Regions from separate parts of the Priestia flexa genome, predicted to be linked through region 1. Evidence: a T-box and tRNA genes for the amino acid it is inferred to sense, from the RefSeq annotation. Region 1 holds a T-box; the other holds one or more tRNA genes.
The links. A T-box is a leader RNA that pairs with one kind of tRNA and senses whether it is charged. The one in region 1 lies ahead of thrS (threonine--tRNA ligase), so its partner is inferred to be a tRNA-Thr.

Region 1 (10,169 bases):
ATTATTGAAGTAGGTGGAAAAGCAAACGGTTCATTTTATGCGCCAACGATTTTAACTAATGTAAAAGATAATATGAAAGTTTGCCGCCAAGAAATATTCGGCCCTGTGGTTGCTGTTGCGATATATACTGAGATTGATGAAGTAATTGCCAGAGTAAATGATTCAGAATACGGTCTTCAAGCAGGCTTATTTACAAACGATTTGAGCTTTGCCATGAAAGCCGCTCGTGAAATTGAAGTTGGTGGTTTAATTGTTAACGATGCATCGGCTTACCGAGTGGATCATATGCCGTATGGTGGTGTGAAAAACAGCGGTAGTGGTAAAGAGGGACCGAAATATGCAATAGAAGAAATGACGGAAGAGCGCATCATCGTTTTAAACCTATAATAAAAGCAGGGGCCTATGTATAAACAAGGCCTCTGCTTCTGTATAAAAACGTAATAGTGAAGGTGCAAACAATGGAATTTTTATTTGTATTAATCCCGATATTTGCAATATTTGCGATTGGGTTTATTGGACAAAAACGGATTGGATTTGATACAAAATCCATTTCCACAATGGCGCTGTACTTAATGTCCCCAATCTTGGTGTTCCGAACATTTTATACGACTGCGTTTAATGAAGAATATGCATATTTTATTTTATATACGTTTGGTCTTTGTTTTCTACTAATTAGCGTGGTATTTATCCTATCGTGGATAAATGGCTACATAAATTCACAAACATGTGGAATGATTCTAGCTTCTGCTTTTATGAATAACGGAAATTATGGCACGCCGGTTGTACTGTTGCTTTTCGGCGCAACAGGGCTTGAATCTGCTATTATACTGATGGTTATTCAGCAGTTAGTGATGTGTACAATTGGTGTATATTATGCTGCTAAAGGAGGGAAAGCGACAAGTGGAATAAAAGAGTCGCTGCGTGCAGTTAAGAGAATGCCAATTATATATGGCGCAGTTGTTGGAGGGATGTTTCAGCTTTTACATATAGAACTGAGCAAATCAGTTTATCAAGCTGTTGACTTAGTTGCTAATGCCGCTATCCCGACAATTATGCTTGTGCTGGGAATGCAGCTTGCTACTATATCCGTTCGAAATTTAGCCAAGAAGAAATTATCTTTCTCCCTTGCTATTAAGCTAGCTATTTCACCAGTTATTGCATATGTCTTAACATTATTCTTACCTGTGGATGATATGACAAAGCAAATTATGATTATCATGGCTGCTATGCCTACAGCTGCCAATACAACGATGTATGCCATGCAATTCGACACGGAACCGGAGTTTGTCTCGGTTGCTACACTATTCAGCACGTCTTTAAGCTTAGTGACGTTACCCATTGTGTTTTGGATTGTACTGTAGATATAAGTTAAAAGCTGAAAGGATAGATAATATGCAGAAGCAACAGTCCTATGTAATCAAAAAATACGTTAAGTGGCTTTTCATACTTACATTTATCGTTTTTCTTTTCATGTATTTACTCTATGGTTTTTCGCACTATGTAACCGGCGTTTGTTTTTTAATTTCATTTGTGACGGGCGTTTCATTTTTAATGAGAGAATATACGACTTATTTAGATCATTAAGATTCGATGCACTAACAACAGTTTACTTATATGTTACTATATTCATAGTGGAAAATTATAGGGGGATGATTGATGAATCAATTATTTACTTTATTTCTTTCCGATTTGTTAGCTACTATTCCGCTTTTTATAAGTATAAATCTTTTAAGAGTATAGGTTTACTAATAGGTAAAAAAGACATGGCATAAGCCATGTCTTCTTAATAATAGTAGCCATATGGTGGGTAGTAAGGGTATGGTGGATAAGGGTATGGTCCGAATCCTCCGCCGTATAGAGAGCTAGCAAGCAATCCGCCAGCTAATCCTCCTAAGAATGGAGCACCGAAGATAAACGGGCCTCCAAAAGGACGTCCGAATGGTCTGCCAAATGGTCGACCGAAGCCGCCTGGTCTGCCATAAGGTCTCCGAAAATCGTGCTGATTGTATACGTGTTGGTTTTGATACATAACAATACCTCCTTTTTCTTTAGAAGTATATGCAGCAGCCTATAAAACGTTTGGGCAATAATCTCGTTTACGTACATTATTTTTTGAAAATAAAATAAAGGAGAAAAATCTATGAATCTATATTCCGTAATGAAGGCAGCTGAAAGTGATTTTTTATCATTTTCAGAGCTGAAAAATCAAGTGCAGAAGCTTCATATTAAAGGAAGGCCTGATTTATATGAGAAGAAGGATTCATCTCTGTCCTACAGTGAATATCAACAATGGCTCGAATCGGCTGAAACAGAATTACTAGTCGTACGAGATCGAGAGAAGTCTGTGGTTGGATATGTCATCCTTGATTTTAAAAAGGCAGGACATACTAATCCCATTTTAAAAAATCGGTGCACTTTATTCATTCGAAGCATCGGTATTAGTGAGGATCATCAAAGCAAAGGAATTGGCAAGCTATTAATGAATGAAATTGTTAAATACGGCAGAGAAAAATCAGTAGATGCTATTGAACTAAACGTGTTGGAATTTAACGAACGTGCAATAAAGTTCTATGAAAACATGGGGTTTACTACTAAAAGCCGTCAGCTTGAACTGCTGTTTTAAAAAAGGAAGCGCTCAGTATAGTTATATTGAGCGCTTCCTTTTTATCTATTTTGCGCAAGCTCGAATAAAAAATCATCAAAGCTTAGGGAGTGCTGGCTATTATCTGAGCGCTTTCGAACGGCAAGACTGTTGTTGGCTACTTCTTGATCGCCGACAATTACGATATAAGGAGATTTTCTTAGCGTAGCTTCCCGAATTTTAAGGCCAATCTTTTCTTTGCGGCTATCAACTTCAACCCGTCTTCCATGCTGACGTAAGCGCTGTGCAACTTCATTTGCGTAATCTATATGAGCATCAGCAATCGGGAGAATTTTCACTTGAACAGGTGCAAGCCAAAGAGGGAAGTCTCCACCATAATGCTCGATTAAAATACCCATAAAACGCTCGATTGAACCGTAAATTGCGCGATGAATCATTACTGGGCGATGAGGGTTGTTATCTTCTCCGATATATGTGCAGTCGAATTTTTCAGGCATTTGAAAATCCAGTTGAACTGTTCCACACTGCCAGCTTCGGCCAAGGGAGTCTAAAATATGAAAATCAATTTTAGGCCCGTAGAACGCTCCGTCTCCTTTATTAATATCGTACGCTAACCCTCTTGCTTTTAAGACATTTTCAAGAGACGCTTCCGCTTGTTCCCACATGCTTAAGTCTCCCATGTATTTTTCAGGACGAGTTGAAAGTTCTATCTTATACTCAAAGCCAAACTGCTCATAAAATTCATGAACTAGCTTCAAGACACCATCAAGCTCTGCTTCGATTTGAGAAGGCGTAACAAATAAATGAGCGTCATCCTGAGTAAATGAGCGAACGCGAAACAAACCGTTTAAAGATCCGGATAGTTCATGTCTGTGTACGAGCCCAAGCTCAGCAAAACGAACCGGAAGCTCTCGATAGCTTCTACGTTTGCTGTTGAACAATAAGATTGCGCCGGGGCAGTTCATTGGCTTTAGGGCATAGCTTTGTTCATCTACGTTTGAAAAATACATGTTTTCTTGATAATGGTCCCAGTGTCCAGACTGTTCCCATAAATGCTGTTTCATCATAACGGGTGTTTGAATCTCTGCGTATTGAGCTTGAATATGCTTTTGTTTCCAATCGTTAACGAGTTCGTTTCGAATGGCCATGCCGTTTGGTAAGAAAAAGGGCATGCCGGGTGCTTCTTCTAGAGTCAAAAAGAGTTCAAGCTCTTTTCCTAGCTGCTGATGGTTTTGCTTTTCAAGTTTTGCGTTTCTCATGTTTTTCCTCCTCATAATTAAATAAAAAAAACCGCACTCATCCCAAAAGAAGGGACGAGTGCGGTCGTGGTACCACCCTAGTTTCACGACAAAAAAACGTCGTGCTCAAAAACGATAACGGATTTCCCGATTACGGATAGTTTGCAAAGCATTTCCCCGCAATAGCTCAAAGATGGTAAATCAACTTTGTTTCTAAAGGGCTCGCAGCCAAAGGCCCCAGTCTCTGGATAAAAGGTAAAAGAAGATTCGTATTCTTATCAACGCCATCTATAAAATTGTATAAAAAACCGCACTCATCCCAAAAGAAGGGACGAGTGCGGTCGTGGTACCACCCTAATTTCACGACAAATAAGCGTCGTGCTCAAAAACGATAACGGATTTCCCGATTACGGATAGTTTGCAAAGCATTTCCCCGCAATAGCTCAAAGGTGGTAAATCAACTTTGTTTCTAAAGGGCTCGCAGCCAAAGGCCCTAGTCTCTGAGTAGAAATGAAAAGTTATTCATGTCCTTATCAATGCTTACGGATGATTAGAATGGATGGATTTTCCTTAAGTCAAGAGGGATTTTTAAAAAAAGGAAAATAAAGATAAAATAACCCAGTTAAAGTTAATTATGGTATGATGAACAATACATATTCGGATGAGAGAAATAAAGGAGTGCTAGTAATGATTCAATTTCCGCGTTTAAAGCATGACGCTACCATAGGTGTAACCGCTCCTTCTTCGGGGGTTCCAGACGCTTTACATAAGATGTTTCAATCAGCTTGTGACAAAATGGAGGAGCGTGGGTACAAGGTTCAATGCGGTCAAACTGTTTGGACGCAGGTAAAAGCAAAGTCTGCTTCAGGTAAAGTGCGAGCTTATGAATTGATGAGTATGCTCAAAAACGAAGAAATAAATTTAATTATTCCGCCTTGGGGTGGGGAGCTTTTGATTGAAATTTTTGAGCACTTTTTATTTCAAGAAATTAAGCCAAAGTGGGTTTTAGGCTATTCTGATACAAGCTTATTCCTATTTGCGTTAACCATAAACACCGGTATTGCAACAGCTCATGGTCCAAATTTAGTCGATTTGCGAGGCGAGTACTGGGATGAGACGACCAAGATGTGGGAACGAGTATTACAACTTGAAGAAGGAAAGAGTATTACGCAGTACTCTTCTACTGATTTTCAAAAAGAATGGCAGCACAGTAATCCATCTCCTTGCGTCTTTCATTTAACCGAACCTACCGAGTGGAAAATGGTTGGGAACAAAGAGCTTGTGATTGAAGGAAGGTTACTTGGTGGATGTATCGACGTAATCCGTCATGCAATTGGCACACCATGTGGGGATGTTAAAAGCTTTCAGCAGAGGTTTTTACAGGGTGAAAAGCTCGTTTGGTATTTTGAAAACTGTGAGCTATCAGCTACAGACCTTAGGCGTACACTCGTTCAAATGAAGCTAGCAGGTTGGTTTGATTATTGTAGCGGTATACTTTTTGGTCGAAGCACTGCTAACCATCCAGTCGGAGGCTATACAGCTGAAGATGTGTATGAAGCCCTTTTAAAAGAGCTTGAAGTACCTATTGCATATGATCTTGACTTTGGGCATATGCCTCCTCAGCTTACGCTTGTGAACGGTGCTTTCGCCAAGGTAGAAATTAAAAATGGAAAAGGTTATATAAAACAAACATTTAAAAACTAACAGAGGTTGCATAATGCAACCTCTGTTAGTTTTTATGGCTGTAAGTCTAGCATAGCTCCATAATATTGAGAAGCGGTTGTGAAACAAATAAAAGCACAAAGCTCGCTAATCTCCTTATCGTTAAAGGCCTCTTTTAAAACGGCAAAGACAGTATCTGGAACGCTTCCTTTTTCTTTTAAAAAAACGTCTGCAAAGGCAATCGCCAGCATGGTTTTCTCATTTTGTTGTTTACGATTTGGCGCACCTTTTGCTTTACAATAAGCGCAGCCATTTTTTTCAGCTAATACGCGCCTTACTTCTTCCTTTAGCTGTGCTGATAGACTAAGAGTTCTTTCTAACTCATCACCTAAATCACACCATTTATTCATAATATCTACATTGTGACCTAATAGCCGTTGAAAAGGCGTGAATCCAACCCTAGAAAGTTCAATTCTTGGCATATTTTACATCCTCCTTTCATTTTTCTAGTATAGCGTAATGGGATAAAACAGACCCTTTCGTTTGAAAAAGAATTTAAAATAATTATTTATATATATAACAAATAATGCATAGATGGTTTTCAATTGAGAAACTATCAATTTTTAGAAACAGTTTATCTGAAAAAGTCATTTATTTAGATTTTTTGATATATTCCTAGTTTTTTCTAAAAGGTTATAGTATCCTTTTGGTAGAAAGATTCATCTTTTGTAAAAAAATGATAGATTTTTGGGGAATATGGTATAAAGGGGAATCGGTCAGATGGAGGAAAGAACAGGGAGAAAACAGAAATACCGGCGGATGAAAAAAAGAGGGATTTTTACTATTCTAACTTTGATTCTCATTGGCTATTTTGTCGTTGCCAATATGGATCGTTCAGAACCTGCAAGTAACAACGGTGCTTCAACGGAAAAAGAACAACCTAAAAAGGAAGAAGCTAAAGAGAAAAAAGCAGCGGCCGTCAAGAATGAAAAAGAAACAACGATTAAAATTAGCGCAGCGGGAGACTTTACAATTGGTACAGACGAAAGCTTTCCATATCAACAGTCGTTTCCGCATGAAGCAGATAAAAATGGCTTACCTTACTTTGTAGAACATATTAAAGATTTATTTGAAAACGATGACTTTACGACCGTTAATCTTGAAACAACGTTAACTAACTCGACGCAAAAAGCAGCAAAAACCTTTCGTTTTAAAGGGGACCCTTCCTATGTTAATATTTTAAAACTAGGAAATATTGAAGCTGTTAACTTGGCAAATAATCACATTTTTGATTATCTAGATCAAGGATATGAAGATACCATGAAAACATTAGATGAAAATGATATCGGTTACTTTGGATACGATAATGAGTACATAACAGAGGTTAAGGGTGTTAAAGTTGGTGCACTGGGATATGAAGGCTGGGATTCAAACGTTGAAACAGCCAAGAAAGAAGTTAAGGCTGGCATCAAGCGTTTACGCAAAGAAGGTGCAGAGATTGTTATTGTACATTACCATTGGGGAATCGAAAGAAGCCCTGTGCCAACGCAAAGTCAGCAAGAGCTAGCTCGCTACACGGTTGATAACGGTGCAGACTTAATTCTAGGACATCATCCACACGTTGTTCAAGGTATTGAAGAGTATAAAGGGAAGTTCATTGTATATAGTCTAGGAAACTTTATGTTTGGTGGAAATCGAAATCCAAGTGATAAAGATACTTTCGTTTTTCAACAAACCTTTCATTTGAAAGGTGAAGAGCTAACAGATAAAAAGGAAATTCAGGTTATTCCATTTAGCATTTCATCAGTAGCTTCAAGAAATAACTATCAGCCAGCGCCTTTACAAGGAGCTGAAGCAACTCGAGTTAAAAATAGAATTATTAATTTATCTGCCCAAATTACAGATTCAAACTGGCTTGTTTATGAAGGCGGAGAATAAAAGAAAGAGCCTGAGACATAAGTAGTTCAGCCTCTACTATACCTGAACGATTGAGAGTTCATAACTTTTAATCGTTCAGGTTTTTTTGTTGATTGTGAAAACAATGTTGGAAACAGGGTGGAATGGAGCGTAGGACACTCGACTCCTGCGGGAAAGAGAGGGAAAACTGAGATCCCGCAGCGCAGCGAGGAAGCTCAGGTTCCTCCCCGCGGAAAGCGAGTGACCGTAGCGCAATGGAACGAACGTGTTGAGACAAATCAAAGAGATGGGAACAGCTAGTGTTCGTCTTTTAGAAGCAATCATTTTGTTATGTCCCAAACTCATTTTATATTTGAAAATCCGTTTATAAACGTTTGAATCATGACAGTTAGGCTAGTGTTAGCATCGAGGTCTAGCTGAAACCCTTGCTGTTGTTCAATAGAGGTAAATCCGTGTAATAAGCTTCTTAATCCACGCACAAGGTGAATTTTTGTATCTTTATTGATAGAATAAGCATCCATCGATTTAGCCACAATTTGCACAACGGCTTCTTGATGAGTTTTAAGCTCTGGATCATCATGATTTGAAACGCGAGAAATTGCCTCATACAAACCAGGAGATTGTCTCGCAAAATTTACGTAAGCAAAGCTAAGAGAGAGAATAGCTCTTTCACCAGACTGACCAATCGCTGCTTCAGCCATTACTTTATATAATTGTTGTAGGCCATAAATGGCAAGGTGCTGTCGCAAATCTGCTAGATTAGCGATATGGTTATATAAAGAAGGAGTCTTAATATTTAATGCTTTAGCTAGCTTTCCAAGTGTTAAATTATCATGTCCTTCTTCAGCAATTAATGATAATGAAGCTTGCAATATAGTAGATAAGTTGATACCGGCACGAGGTGACATTAGATGTTCTCCTATTTTAAAATGTATTTTCAGCTTTTTGAATAGCTTTTAGCATGGCTTCATACGGATCTGTTATGCATGTACCATGTCCAACAGCTAGCAGCTTGGGATGTAAATCAGCTAATTGCTTAGCACTGTTCAGTGAACGTTTTTTATCCCATGTTGCAAATGCAGGAAAAGGAAAGGTAAGATTTAGCATTCCAGCAACGGCTATACCACCTTTTGTTTGAAAAGCATCTCCTGCAATTAAAAAGCGATTTCGCTCATCAAATAAAGAGATAGAGCCAGGAGTATGTCCAGGACTTGAGATGACTTTTAAAGAGCCAACGGTATCTTGTTCATAGAGTAAGCGGTCTGGAGAACTTTTTATTTTGTTTGATATTCCCCCCTTAATAGGCAGCATTCCTTCATCTTCTAGCAAGCGTTTATCTCCGTTGAGTAAAAGAGAGTCTCGAGCAGATATACAGAGCTGGGCGTGTGGAAATTCTTTTTTCAGTATATCTACTGATCCAACATGATCATCATGACCATGAGTTAATAAGATAGTTGTCAGAGGCTTAGAAAGGGATTTAATGACTTCAATTATTTTTGGTCCATGTGAAAATAATCCTGCATCAATAAGCGTTAGTTCAGCTTCTTCTTCAATAATGTAGCAATTAATAGGTAATAAGTTCGGAAAAAAAGTTAATTGATAAAGCGTATCAAATCGAGTTACTTTCATTTACTTATCAGCTCCATTCAGAAAAAAAACTAATATTGTTAGTTATAAAACTAATAATATTAGTTTTTTCTTATATTTTCAAGTATTAAGGTAAATATTTCTTTCTGAAGACCTACACAAAATTAGTTAATTCATATAAAATGGATAATTATAGGAAAAGGGGTGCGGAATGAAATTTCTTATAACGTTTGGAACATTTATCTTTACAACGAGTGTATTAATGCTAATAGGAGAGATATTTTCAATATCAATTCTTCGCTTTAGCTATGAATATATGAATGATGATACGGGGTTTGAGGTAAGTATTGGATCGGTTATGCCGTTTGTGATAGGGATAGCCATGGGGGCTGTTGTAGAAAAGCTGTATGAGCATCGCGTCAAGAAACATGCATAAGAAAGGAGAGGGGAACTTTGGAAATCATCTTTACAACTGTCATTATCGCTGCTTTAATTGTTTCAAGTCTATACGTTGTCCAAAAGAGAAAGAAACACGGGTTAAAGGGAATTAAAAGTGCTCTAACTCCCATCTGTTTTTCTCTTATTGCTTTATTACAACTAGCGGCATATTGGTTTCATTTTTTAGGTGTGGTGAGTGTAGCTTTTACGATTGTATTGCTGTTAGCCGGTGCTTATTTCACTAAGTATTCAATTGTTGAAAAACCAACGAGCTTAGAGGAATGTAGCATGGAGCTACATTTCTCTTTTTTTAGGAGTGAGTGGAAATGAAGTTATGTTTAAAGCCTTTGTCCATGGAGGATGAAGAAGCATTATATCAGTTTGAAGTCATCAACCGTACGTATTTCGAACAGTATGTTCCCTCTAGGGGTAAAGACTATTATTCACAAAGCGGATTTCATGAAAGGCTACGTGCGCTTATGCTTGAACAGGAGCAACTATGTTCCTTATTTTATTTGATAAAAAATGAGCATCAAGCTATTATTGGACGAATCAATGTAGTTGATATTAATGACGGAGCAGGAGAGTTAGGCTATCGGATTGGAGAAGAGTATGTTGACCAAAAAATTGCAACACAGGCAGTAAGAATACTTTTAGATAAGCTAGTAGCACACAAACAGATAAAATCTCTGCAAGCTAAGACAACAACGACAAACGTTGCTTCA
Region 2 (10,169 bases), 1.6 Mb from region 1:
GATAGAGTAAGCGCGCTGCTGGATATGCGCGTTCAAGCAGTTAGGCTGATGAGTAGGCAAATCCGCTCATCATAAGGCTGAGCTGTGATGACGAGGGAAATATAGTACCGAAGTTCTTGATTCCACACTGCCAAGAAAAGCCTCTAGCGAGGCGGGAGGTGCCCGTACCGCAAACCGACACAGGTAGGCGAGGAGAGAATCCTAAGGTGATCGAGAGAACTCTCGTTAAGGAACTCGGCAAAATGACCCCGTAACTTCGGGAGAAGGGGTGCTCTGGTAGGGTGTATAGCCCGAGAGAGCCGCAGTGAATAGGCCCAGGCGACTGTTTAGCAAAAACACAGGTCTCTGCGAAGCCGCAAGGCGAAGTATAGGGGCTGACGCCTGCCCGGTGCTGGAAGGTTAAGAGGAGGGGTTATCCTTTGGGAGAAGCTCTGAATCGAAGCCCCAGTAAACGGCGGCCGTAACTATAACGGTCCTAAGGTAGCGAAATTCCTTGTCGGGTAAGTTCCGACCCGCACGAAAGGCGTAACGATCTGGGCACTGTCTCAACGAGAGACTCGGTGAAATTATAGTACCTGTGAAGATGCAGGTTACCCGCGACAGGACGGAAAGACCCCGTGGAGCTTTACTGTAGCCTGATATTGAATTTTGGTACAGCTTGTACAGGATAGGTAGGAGCCTGAGAAGCCGGAGCGCTAGCTTCGGTGGAGGCGTCGGTGGGATACTACCCTGGTTGTATTGAAATTCTAACCCACAGCCCTGATCGGGCTGGGAGACAGTGTCAGGTGGGCAGTTTGACTGGGGCGGTCGCCTCCTAAAGAGTAACGGAGGCGCCCAAAGGTTCCCTCAGAATGGTTGGAAATCATTCGTAGAGTGTAAAGGCACAAGGGAGCTTGACTGCGAGACCTACAAGTCGAGCAGGGACGAAAGTCGGGCTTAGTGATCCGGTGGTTCCGCATGGAAGGGCCATCGCTCAACGGATAAAAGCTACCCCGGGGATAACAGGCTTATCTCCCCCAAGAGTCCACATCGACGGGGAGGTTTGGCACCTCGATGTCGGCTCATCGCATCCTGGGGCTGTAGTCGGTCCCAAGGGTTGGGCTGTTCGCCCATTAAAGCGGTACGCGAGCTGGGTTCAGAACGTCGTGAGACAGTTCGGTCCCTATCCGTCGTGGGCGTAGGAAATTTGAGAGGAGCTGTCCTTAGTACGAGAGGACCGGGATGGACACACCGCTGGTGTACCAGTTGTCTTGCCAAAGGCATCGCTGGGTAGCTATGTGTGGACGGGATAAGTGCTGAAAGCATCTAAGCATGAAGCCCCCCTCAAGATGAGATTTCCCATAGCGCAAGCTAGTAAGATCCCTGAAAGATGATCAGGTTGATAGGTCAGAGGTGGAAGCACGGCGACGTGTGTAGCTGACTGATACTAATCGATCGAGGACTTAACCAAATTAGAAAAGCGAAGGCGACTGTTCAATTGTGAAAGGCGTTGGAGCTTCTGATAGGGGAAACCGCTCTTTGGTTTCAATAACAGAAGTGAAACGACCGAACAATTAGGAGCTGTAGCTAGACAGTAAACTTAGTACTCAGCGAAATGTTATCTAGTTTTGAGAGAATAATCTCAAAACATGTCTGGTGGCGATAGCAGAGAGGTCACACCCGTTCCCATGCCGAACACGGAAGTTAAGTTCTCTAGCGCCGATGGTAGTTGGGACTTTGTCCCTGTGAGAGTAGGACGTTGCCAGGCTTTATAAGATTCCACAGTAGCTCAGTGGTAGAGCAATCGGCTGTTAACCGATCGGTCGTAGGTTCGAGTCCTACCTGTGGAGCCATTTATGGCCCGTTGGTCAAGCGGTTAAGACACCGCCCTTTCACGGCGGTAACACGGGTTCGAATCCCGTACGGGTCACCACTTAATTTTATACAAGAAATTTGGAGGATTAGCTCAGCTGGGAGAGCACCTGCCTTACAAGCAGGGGGTCGGCGGTTCGATCCCGTCATCCTCCACCATGAACATGTTGCCGGTGTAGCTCAACTGGTAGAGCAACTGACTTGTAATCAGTAGGTTGGGGGTTCAAGTCCTCTTGCCGGCACCATTGTTTTCTGGAGGGGTAGCGAAGTGGCTAAACGCGGCGGACTGTAAATCCGCTCCTTCGGGTTCGGCAGTTCGAATCTGCCCCCCTCCACCATCTTATTGGGCTATAGCCAAGCGGTAAGGCAACGGACTTTGACTCCGTCATGCGTTGGTTCGAATCCAGCTAGCCCAGCCATTAAGAGCCATTAGCTCAGTTGGTAGAGCATCTGACTTTTAATCAGAGGGTCGAAGGTTCGAGTCCTTCATGGCTCACTCTTATATGCGGAAGTAGTTCAGTGGTAGAACACCACCTTGCCAAGGTGGGGGTCGCGAGTTCGAACCTCGTCTTCCGCTCCAATTATTATTATTTCGTTTTGTTGGGGCCTTAGCTCAGCTGGGAGAGCGCCTGCCTTGCACGCAGGAGGTCAGCGGTTCGATCCCGCTAGGCTCCACCAATTACATAAATTATTCACCTCTAAACAACGGTTTAGAGGTTTTTTTGTCTCTTTTTAAGTTGTATATATATTCAGAAAAGTGTTGAGTTGAGCCATTCTTACTTTTAGCTATACAATAGGAGTATGAAAGATAAAAAGGGGAGAAAGAGAAATGAAAAATGTATCAATTATTGGTGTACCAATGGATTTAGGCCAAACACGTCGAGGGGTAGACATGGGGCCAAGTGCGATTCGTTATGCGGGAGTAGTAGAGCGAATTGAAAATATTGGTTATGTGGTTAAGGACGAAGGGAATATTGAAATTGCTCCTGCAGAAAGAGTACATAATGATTTAAAAACAAATTTAAAAAACTTGAAGGCTGTAGCAGATGCTAGTGAACGATTAGCGTCTAAAGTAGATCATGTTATTACAAATGGTAATTTTCCACTTGTACTTGGTGGTGATCATAGTATTGCTATTGGGACGTTAGCCGGTGTTAGCAAGCATTATGAGAATCTTGGAGTTATTTGGTATGACGCACATGGAGATTTAAATACGGCTGACACTTCTCCATCAGGCAACATACATGGAATGCCACTAGCAGCTAGTCTAGGCATTGGGCATCCAACGTTAACAAATATTTTTGGATACATGCCAAAAATTAAGCCTGAAAACATTGTGATTATTGGTGCACGTTCTTTAGATGAAGGAGAAAGAGAATTAATTAAAGAGATTGGCATTAAGGTATACACGATGCATGAAGTTGATAGACTTGGAATGGCACATGTTATGGAAGAGACAATTTCTTACTTGAAAGATAAAACAGATGGAGTACATTTGTCACTCGACTTAGATGGTTTAGACCCTCATGACGCACCTGGAGTAGGAACACCTGTTATTGGAGGAATTAGCTACAGAGAAAGCCATCTAGCTATGGAAATGCTAGCTGAATCTAACGTCGTTACTTCAGCTGAGTTTGTAGAAGTTAATCCCATCTTAGATGAGCGTAATAAAACAGCAACGGTGGCTGTTGCGTTGATGGGTTCTTTATTCGGCGAAAAATTACTATAAAAAAGAATCAGCTCTTGTTGTTGAAAACAAGGGCTGATTTAGTTTGATTGCTTTGTATATTGGTTTAATAGTGTATCTAACTCTGAGCTTAACCTCAGTACCTCTTTAGAACATAGAGATGTTTGTTGTGCAGTATTTAACATCATGTGGCGATGCTCTTCAATTCGTTCCAGTAAATTTTTCTCCATCAGCGACATTCCTCACTTTATAATAGTCTTTTACTTCATAAATATCCCAATTTAAAAAATCTTAAACATAAACATCAAATTTTTGTTAAAATAATTAAGCATGAATGAAACTTTAATTAGAAGTAAACGTATATATACTATCCCGCAATGGGCGGAGGTCACTTTTACATGGAGTTATTATTAAAGCGGAAAATAAAAAAAGTAAAAAAAGGCGATCAAGATGCGTTTGCTGATATTGTAGAATATCATAAAGATAAGCTCTATCAGCTATGCTATCGCATGTTAGGTAATCGTGAAGAAGCGCAAGATGCGGCTCAGGAAGCTTTTATTCGAGCCTATGTTAATATTCACAGTTATGACTCATCCAAGAAATTTTCCACATGGCTATATCGGATTGCAACAAATCTTTGTATTGATAAAATTCGTAAAAAGAAGCCAGATTATTATTTAGATGCAGAAGTAGCTGGAACGGAAGGTCTTAATATGTACTCACAGATTGCTGCAGACCAAGCACTCCCTGAAGATGAATTAGAAAGAGGAGAGCTGCAAGACTTAATTCAATCTGAAATTTTAAAGCTACCTGAGAAATATCGTACAGTTATTGTGCTGAAATATATTGATGAACTTTCTTTGAAAGAAATTAGTGAAATTTTAGAGCTACCGATTGGTACTGTAAAGACAAGAATTCATAGAGGAAGGGAAGCCTTAAGAAACAGACTTCGCCATTTGTAAGGAGTGAAAATAATGAAATGCTCAAGTTCCTATGTAAATCTAATCCATGAATACTTAGATGGAGATCTTACAAAAGAGAATGAACAGTTATTGAAGCAGCATTTACAGGAATGTGATGCATGCCAAGAACATTTTAAACAATTAAAGCGAACCATTGCTTTTGTTCAAAGCACTTCTCATATTGATACACCTATGAACTTTACGGCTAATATTATGGCAGGTCTTCCTAAAGAGAAGAGCGCTGTAAGAATGAATCGTTGGTTTACCAATCACCCATTTTTAACAGCAGCTGCTGTGTTTACGTTGTTAATGTCTGGGGCTACTTTTTCAGCATGGAATACTAACGAAGAGTTTGCAGTCTCTAAGCAGGATAACCTTGTGATTGAAAACAAGACTGTTATTGTACCAGCTGGCGAAGTGGTTAAAGGAGATGTTACTGTACGCAACGGTGATATAAAAGTAGAAGGAACGGTAGATGGAAATATTACAGTTATTAATGGTGATCAATACCTTGCATCTGCGGGGGAGGTTACCGGTGATATTGAAGAATTAGACCAAATGTTTGAATGGATTTGGTACAATGTAAAGAATGGTGTTAAAGACGCAGTTAACCTGTCAAATAATGAATAAAAACAAGTTCCCTTGACGGTAAAAATAAAGATTTGCTAAAGAATCGTCCCCGGTCATCACGACTATTGGACGATTCTTTTTGTAAATAAAAACCAATTGTTGTTATGTCTAACTAGTAGGGAATTTTAAATTTATGATATAATAAAAAAGTTATGTTTAATTGACTACATATAAATAGAGGAAGTGAGACGATGCCTTTTGGAGAGCTACCGATCTTCGCATATTTAGGAAATATAATCGATGTTCTCCTTGTTTGGTTTGTTATATATAAATTGATAATGGTCATCAGAGGTACGAAAGCTGTACAGTTACTCAAAGGAATAATCGTCATCGTTGTTGTACGCTTTATTAGTAACTTCCTGGGCCTAAACACATTACAATGGTTAATGGATCAAGCCTTAACATGGGGATTTTTAGCAGTTATTATTATTTTCCAACCTGAAGTTCGCAGAGCGTTGGAGCAATTAGGAAGAGGGAGTTTATTTTCTAAAGCTAGCCTTCCTGAAGAGGATGAACGCGCATTAACAATTGAAGCTATTACAAAAGCTACGCATTATATGGCAAAGCGTCGTATAGGAGCTTTAATTTCGATTGAGCGAGAAACAGGAATGAATGATTATATTGAAACAGGTATTCCGCTAAATGCCAATGTTTCATCAGAGCTATTGATTAATTTATTTATTCCTAATACGCCATTGCATGATGGAGCCGTTATTTTACAGCGCAATCAAGTTTCAGCTGCAGCTTGCTACTTACCACTTTCCGAAAGCCCCTTCATTTCAAAGGAGCTAGGAACTCGTCACCGAGCAGCTGTTGGTATTAGTGAAGTAACAGATAGTATAACGGTTATAGTATCTGAAGAAACAGGTGGTATTTCTGTGACAAAGAATGGTGAGTTATATCGTGAGTTAACAATTGATACGTTAAAAGAAATGCTTGAGAAAGAGTTGGTTAATACTTCAAGAGCATCTTCTTCAGCTCGTTGGCAATGGAGGTCGAAGAAGAATGGATAGATTATTAAACAATCCTTGGATCATGAAAATAATTGCGCTTCTTTTAGCTTTGATGCTTTATCTATCTGTTAGCATCGATAATCAAGATACAAATACAATCCTTGGCACAAGTAAATCATCAGGAACAGGTACAGAAACCATTACAAATGTTCCTGTGGAAGTCTCCTATGATCAAGATAATATGATTATTAGCGGTGTTCCAGATACGGTTAATGTTACTTTAGAAGGTTCTAAAAGTGCTCTTCAACAAGAAAAGCTAAAGCAAGATTTGGAAGTATATGTGGATTTAAATAACTACGGTTTGGGAGAGCACCAAGTAGAATTACAACACCGAAATATTTCGGATCGTCTGGATGTTAAAATTGATCCGCAAGTCGTAACAGTTAGCATTGAAAATCAACAATCACAAGAATTTCCAGTAGAAGCAAGCTTTGATAAAAATCAGGTAAAAAAAGGTTATAAAGCGGGCTCTGCACAAATTAGTCCAGAGACGGTAACGGTTACTGGAGCTAAGAGTCAGCTATCGCAAGTAGCCTATGTAAAAGCTCTTGTTGAATTAGATAACGTAAGTAAAGATGTAAATGAACAAGCAGAGGTAGTAGCATTTGATAAAAACCTGAATAAGCTAGATGTAGCTATTGAACCAGAAGTAGTTAATGTTACAATCCCAATTGAAAATAGAAGTAAGAAGGTTCCGATTAGCCTTGAGCAAACGGGCACCTTAGGCGAAGGAATTGAAATTACAGATCTCTCTTTAGATAAAGATGAAGTAACCGTTATTGGTGAAAAAGACGTATTAGATTCTATCTCGTCAATTGATAATATCCCAGTCGACGTGACGGGGATTTCCAAAACTTCCGAAGTAAAAGTTGATGTCCCTGTTCCAGAAGGTGCAGATAGCGTTCAGCCTAAGCAAGTTACAGTGAGTGTAAACGTAAAAAAGCTGGATGAAGAAGAGGAAGAAGAAACTGACGCAGAAGAAACCTCTGTAGCCGAAGAAGAGAAAGATGGAAAAAAGTCGTTTGAAAGCTTGTCAGTGTCATTAAATGGTCAAAACTCCAAATATAAATATGAAATTTTATCTCCTAAAAACGGAGCGGTACGAGTTGACCTATCAGGACCACAACAACAGCTAAGAAATGTTACTCGAAGTGATATTGGTATATCTGCCAATGTCGCAAGGTTAACACCTGGTGAGTTTTCAGTTCCTATTTCTTTAACGGTTCCAAGCGGGATTGAAGGCACTCTTTCTACAAAAACGCTACGAGTGAAAGTTAGTGAAAGAAACCCTTCAGATGAAGAAGAACAAAACCCTTCTGAACCACCAGAAGAAGGCGGTAATAATAATCCGGACGAGCCTTCTGATCCGTCTGATAATACCGGATCTAACGAAGAGGATGAAGGTAACGGTGAAAACAATGCAAGTAATGAAGAAAGTGGCTCATCATCCGCAAATTAAATATACACAATGGACATAAAAGGAGAGAAAAAGAATGGGTAAGTATTTTGGAACAGACGGTGTAAGGGGTGTTGCAAACAGTGAATTAACACCTGAGCTTGCATTTAAAATTGGTCGTTTTGGAGGATACGTATTAACAAAAGATACAGAACGACCAAAAGTCCTAATCGGTCGCGATACGCGTGTATCAGGGCATATGTTAGAGGGAGCTTTGGTAGCAGGTCTTCTATCTATCGGAGCGGAGGTAATGCGCTTGGGTGTAATCTCAACTCCAGGTGTTTCTTACTTAACAAAAGCGCTGGGTGCACAAGCAGGGGTTATGATTTCTGCTTCACACAACCCAGTGCAAGATAACGGAATCAAGTTTTTTGGTCCAGATGGATTCAAGTTATCTGATGCTCAAGAAAATGAAATTGAAGCATTAATTGATAATCCAAAAGATGAGCTACCAAGACCTGTTGGTAAAGATCTTGGACAGGTAAATGACTATTTTGAAGGCGGTCAAAAATATCTTCAGTATCTGAAGCAAACAATCGATGAAGATTTTTCTGGCTTACACGTTGCGCTTGACTGTGCACATGGTGCGACTTCATCTCTAGCAGCACATTTATTTGCAGACTTAGATGCTGATATTTCAACAATGGGTGCATCTCCAAATGGATTAAATATTAACGAAGGTGTTGGTTCTACTCACCCTGAAGCATTATCAGCATTTGTGAAAGAAAAAGGTGCGGACGTAGGATTAGCTTTTGATGGTGACGGCGACCGACTAATTGCAATTGATGAAAATGGTGACATTGTAGATGGCGATCAAATTATGTTCATTTGTGCAAAGTATTTATTTGAACAAGGGCGTTTAAAACATAACACGCTTGTCTCTACGGTTATGAGTAACCTTGGATTCTACAAGGCTCTTGAAGCAAACGGAATTGAAAGTGCTCAGACAGCGGTTGGAGATCGCTACGTGGTAGAAGAGATGAAAGTACATCAATACAATTTAGGTGGAGAGCAATCAGGTCATATTATCTTCCTTGATTATAACACGACAGGAGACGGTATGTTGTCTGCGATTCAGCTTGTAAATATTATGAAGGCAACAAATAAAAAATTATCTGAACTAGCAAACGAAATGACAAAGTTTCCACAGCTGCTTGTAAACGTGAGAGTAACGGATAAACATCACGTAACTGAAAACGAGAAGGTAAAAGAAATAATTACCGAAGTAGAAAAAGAAATGGCTGGAAACGGTCGCGTTCTTGTTCGCCCTTCAGGTACAGAGCCACTTGTGCGCGTAATGGTTGAAGCACCAAGCCAAAATGAGTGTGAGACTTACGTAAACCGCATTGTTGAAGTTGTAAAAGAAGAAATGGGACTAGAGTAATTCATCATTCTATGCATAAGCAGTGACCACATGAGCTGCTTATGCATATTTTTATATTATGCCAATTGTACAAAGCGGCACGCAAAAAGGCCTGTTTTTACTATTGGTAATAAAGATAATTGACGATTTCTTATGCTTTGTTGTAAGATTAAATCTGTTCGTCTCTAGTTTACAAAAGGAGGGAATGTTAAAAGTAATTTAATATATGTAAAAGCGCCTGAACTAAGTCTGAGACGACAGTGGCTTAGTTGACGAGGAGGAGGTTTATCGAAGTATCGGCGGATGCCTCCCGGTTGTTGATTATCACAATCGAAAGCTTAATGTGAAAAACAAAGGGGTGACTCTTTGGACAAACGCATTAAGAAGATAATCGTTATTGTGAAGAAGGTAACGTTCTTCATTACTTTAAGGAGGATTACAATCTATGTGCGGAATTGTAGGTTATATTGGAACTCAAGATTCAAAGGAAATTTTATTACGTGGTCTTGAAAAATTAGAATATCGTGGATATGACTCAGCGGGTATTGCAGTTGTTAATGACGGTGGCGTACACGTATTCAAAGAAAAAGGACGTATTGCTGAACTACGTCAATCAGTCGATAATAACGTTGTAGCACCAGCTGGTATCGGTCATACGCGCTGGGCAACACACGGTGTTCCAAGCCGTGAAAATGCTCACCCACACCAAAGTCATAACGGTCGCTTTACGCTAGTTCACAACGGAGTTATTGAGAACTACGCAATCTTAAAGCGTGAGTATTTACAAGATGTTGAATTCAAAAGTGAAACGGATACAGAAGTAATCGTTCATTTAATTGAAAAAATTGCAAGTGAAGGATTAGAAGTAGAAGAAGCATTCCGTAAAGCGGTAAGCTTACTACACGGATCTTATGCACTAGCATTAATTGATAATGAAGATAAAAACACAATTTATGTTGCTAAAAATAAAAGTCCGTTACTTGTTGGTTTAGGTGAAGGCTTTAACGTTGTAGCAAGTGATGCAATGGCGATGCTACAAGTAACAAACCAATATGTAGAGCTAATGGATAAAGAAACAGTAATCGTAACAAAAGAAGCTGTTACAATTAAAACATTAGATGGTGAAGTAGTAGCGCGCGATCCTTACACTGCTGAATTAGATGCAAGTGATATTGAAAAGGGTACGTATCCTCACTACATGCTAAAA

Region 2: it has a tRNA-Thr gene. The T-box ahead of thrS (threonine--tRNA ligase) is inferred to sense a tRNA for this amino acid. The anticodon was not compared.

Annotation. Positions count from the first base shown of each region.
Region 1 covers NZ_CP090431.1:2,290,748-2,300,916, reverse strand. Annotated here, with positions in the region: gene LZP85_RS11915 (aldehyde dehydrogenase family protein) at 1-387, shown strand, start outside; gene LZP85_RS11910 (AEC family transporter) at 459-1,361, shown strand; gene LZP85_RS11905 (hypothetical protein) at 1,784-2,029, opposite strand; gene LZP85_RS11900 (GNAT family N-acetyltransferase) at 2,141-2,623, shown strand; gene thrS (threonine--tRNA ligase) at 2,665-3,861, opposite strand; T-box leader at 4,165-4,386, opposite strand; gene LZP85_RS11890 (S66 family peptidase) at 4,528-5,544, shown strand; gene LZP85_RS11885 (carboxymuconolactone decarboxylase family protein) at 5,577-5,984, opposite strand; gene LZP85_RS11880 (CapA family protein) at 6,283-7,440, shown strand; gene LZP85_RS11875 (TetR/AcrR family transcriptional regulator) at 7,761-8,327, opposite strand; gene LZP85_RS11870 (MBL fold metallo-hydrolase) at 8,344-9,048, opposite strand; gene LZP85_RS11865 (hypothetical protein) at 9,218-9,442, shown strand; gene LZP85_RS11860 (hypothetical protein) at 9,460-9,774, shown strand; gene LZP85_RS11855 (GNAT family N-acetyltransferase) at 9,771-10,169, shown strand, end outside.
Region 2 covers NZ_CP090431.1:3,902,787-3,912,955, forward strand. Annotated here, with positions in the region: rRNA gene LZP85_RS20145 (23S ribosomal RNA) at 1-1,450, shown strand, start outside; rRNA gene rrf (5S ribosomal RNA) at 1,632-1,747, shown strand; tRNA gene LZP85_RS20155 (tRNA-Asn) at 1,758-1,832, shown strand; tRNA gene LZP85_RS20160 (tRNA-Glu) at 1,838-1,912, shown strand; tRNA gene LZP85_RS20165 (tRNA-Val) at 1,935-2,010, shown strand; tRNA gene LZP85_RS20170 (tRNA-Thr) at 2,021-2,096, shown strand; tRNA gene LZP85_RS20175 (tRNA-Tyr) at 2,106-2,189, shown strand; tRNA gene LZP85_RS20180 (tRNA-Gln) at 2,196-2,270, shown strand; tRNA gene LZP85_RS20185 (tRNA-Lys) at 2,275-2,347, shown strand; tRNA gene LZP85_RS20190 (tRNA-Gly) at 2,357-2,431, shown strand; tRNA gene LZP85_RS20195 (tRNA-Ala) at 2,454-2,529, shown strand; gene rocF (arginase) at 2,681-3,580, shown strand; gene LZP85_RS20205 (aspartyl-phosphate phosphatase Spo0E family protein) at 3,619-3,768, opposite strand; gene sigW (RNA polymerase sigma factor SigW) at 3,937-4,500, shown strand; gene LZP85_RS20215 (anti-sigma factor family protein) at 4,513-5,130, shown strand; gene cdaA (diadenylate cyclase CdaA) at 5,322-6,143, shown strand; gene LZP85_RS20225 (CdaR family protein) at 6,136-7,602, shown strand; gene glmM (phosphoglucosamine mutase) at 7,637-8,983, shown strand; gene glmS (glutamine--fructose-6-phosphate transaminase (isomerizing)) at 9,408-10,169, shown strand, end outside.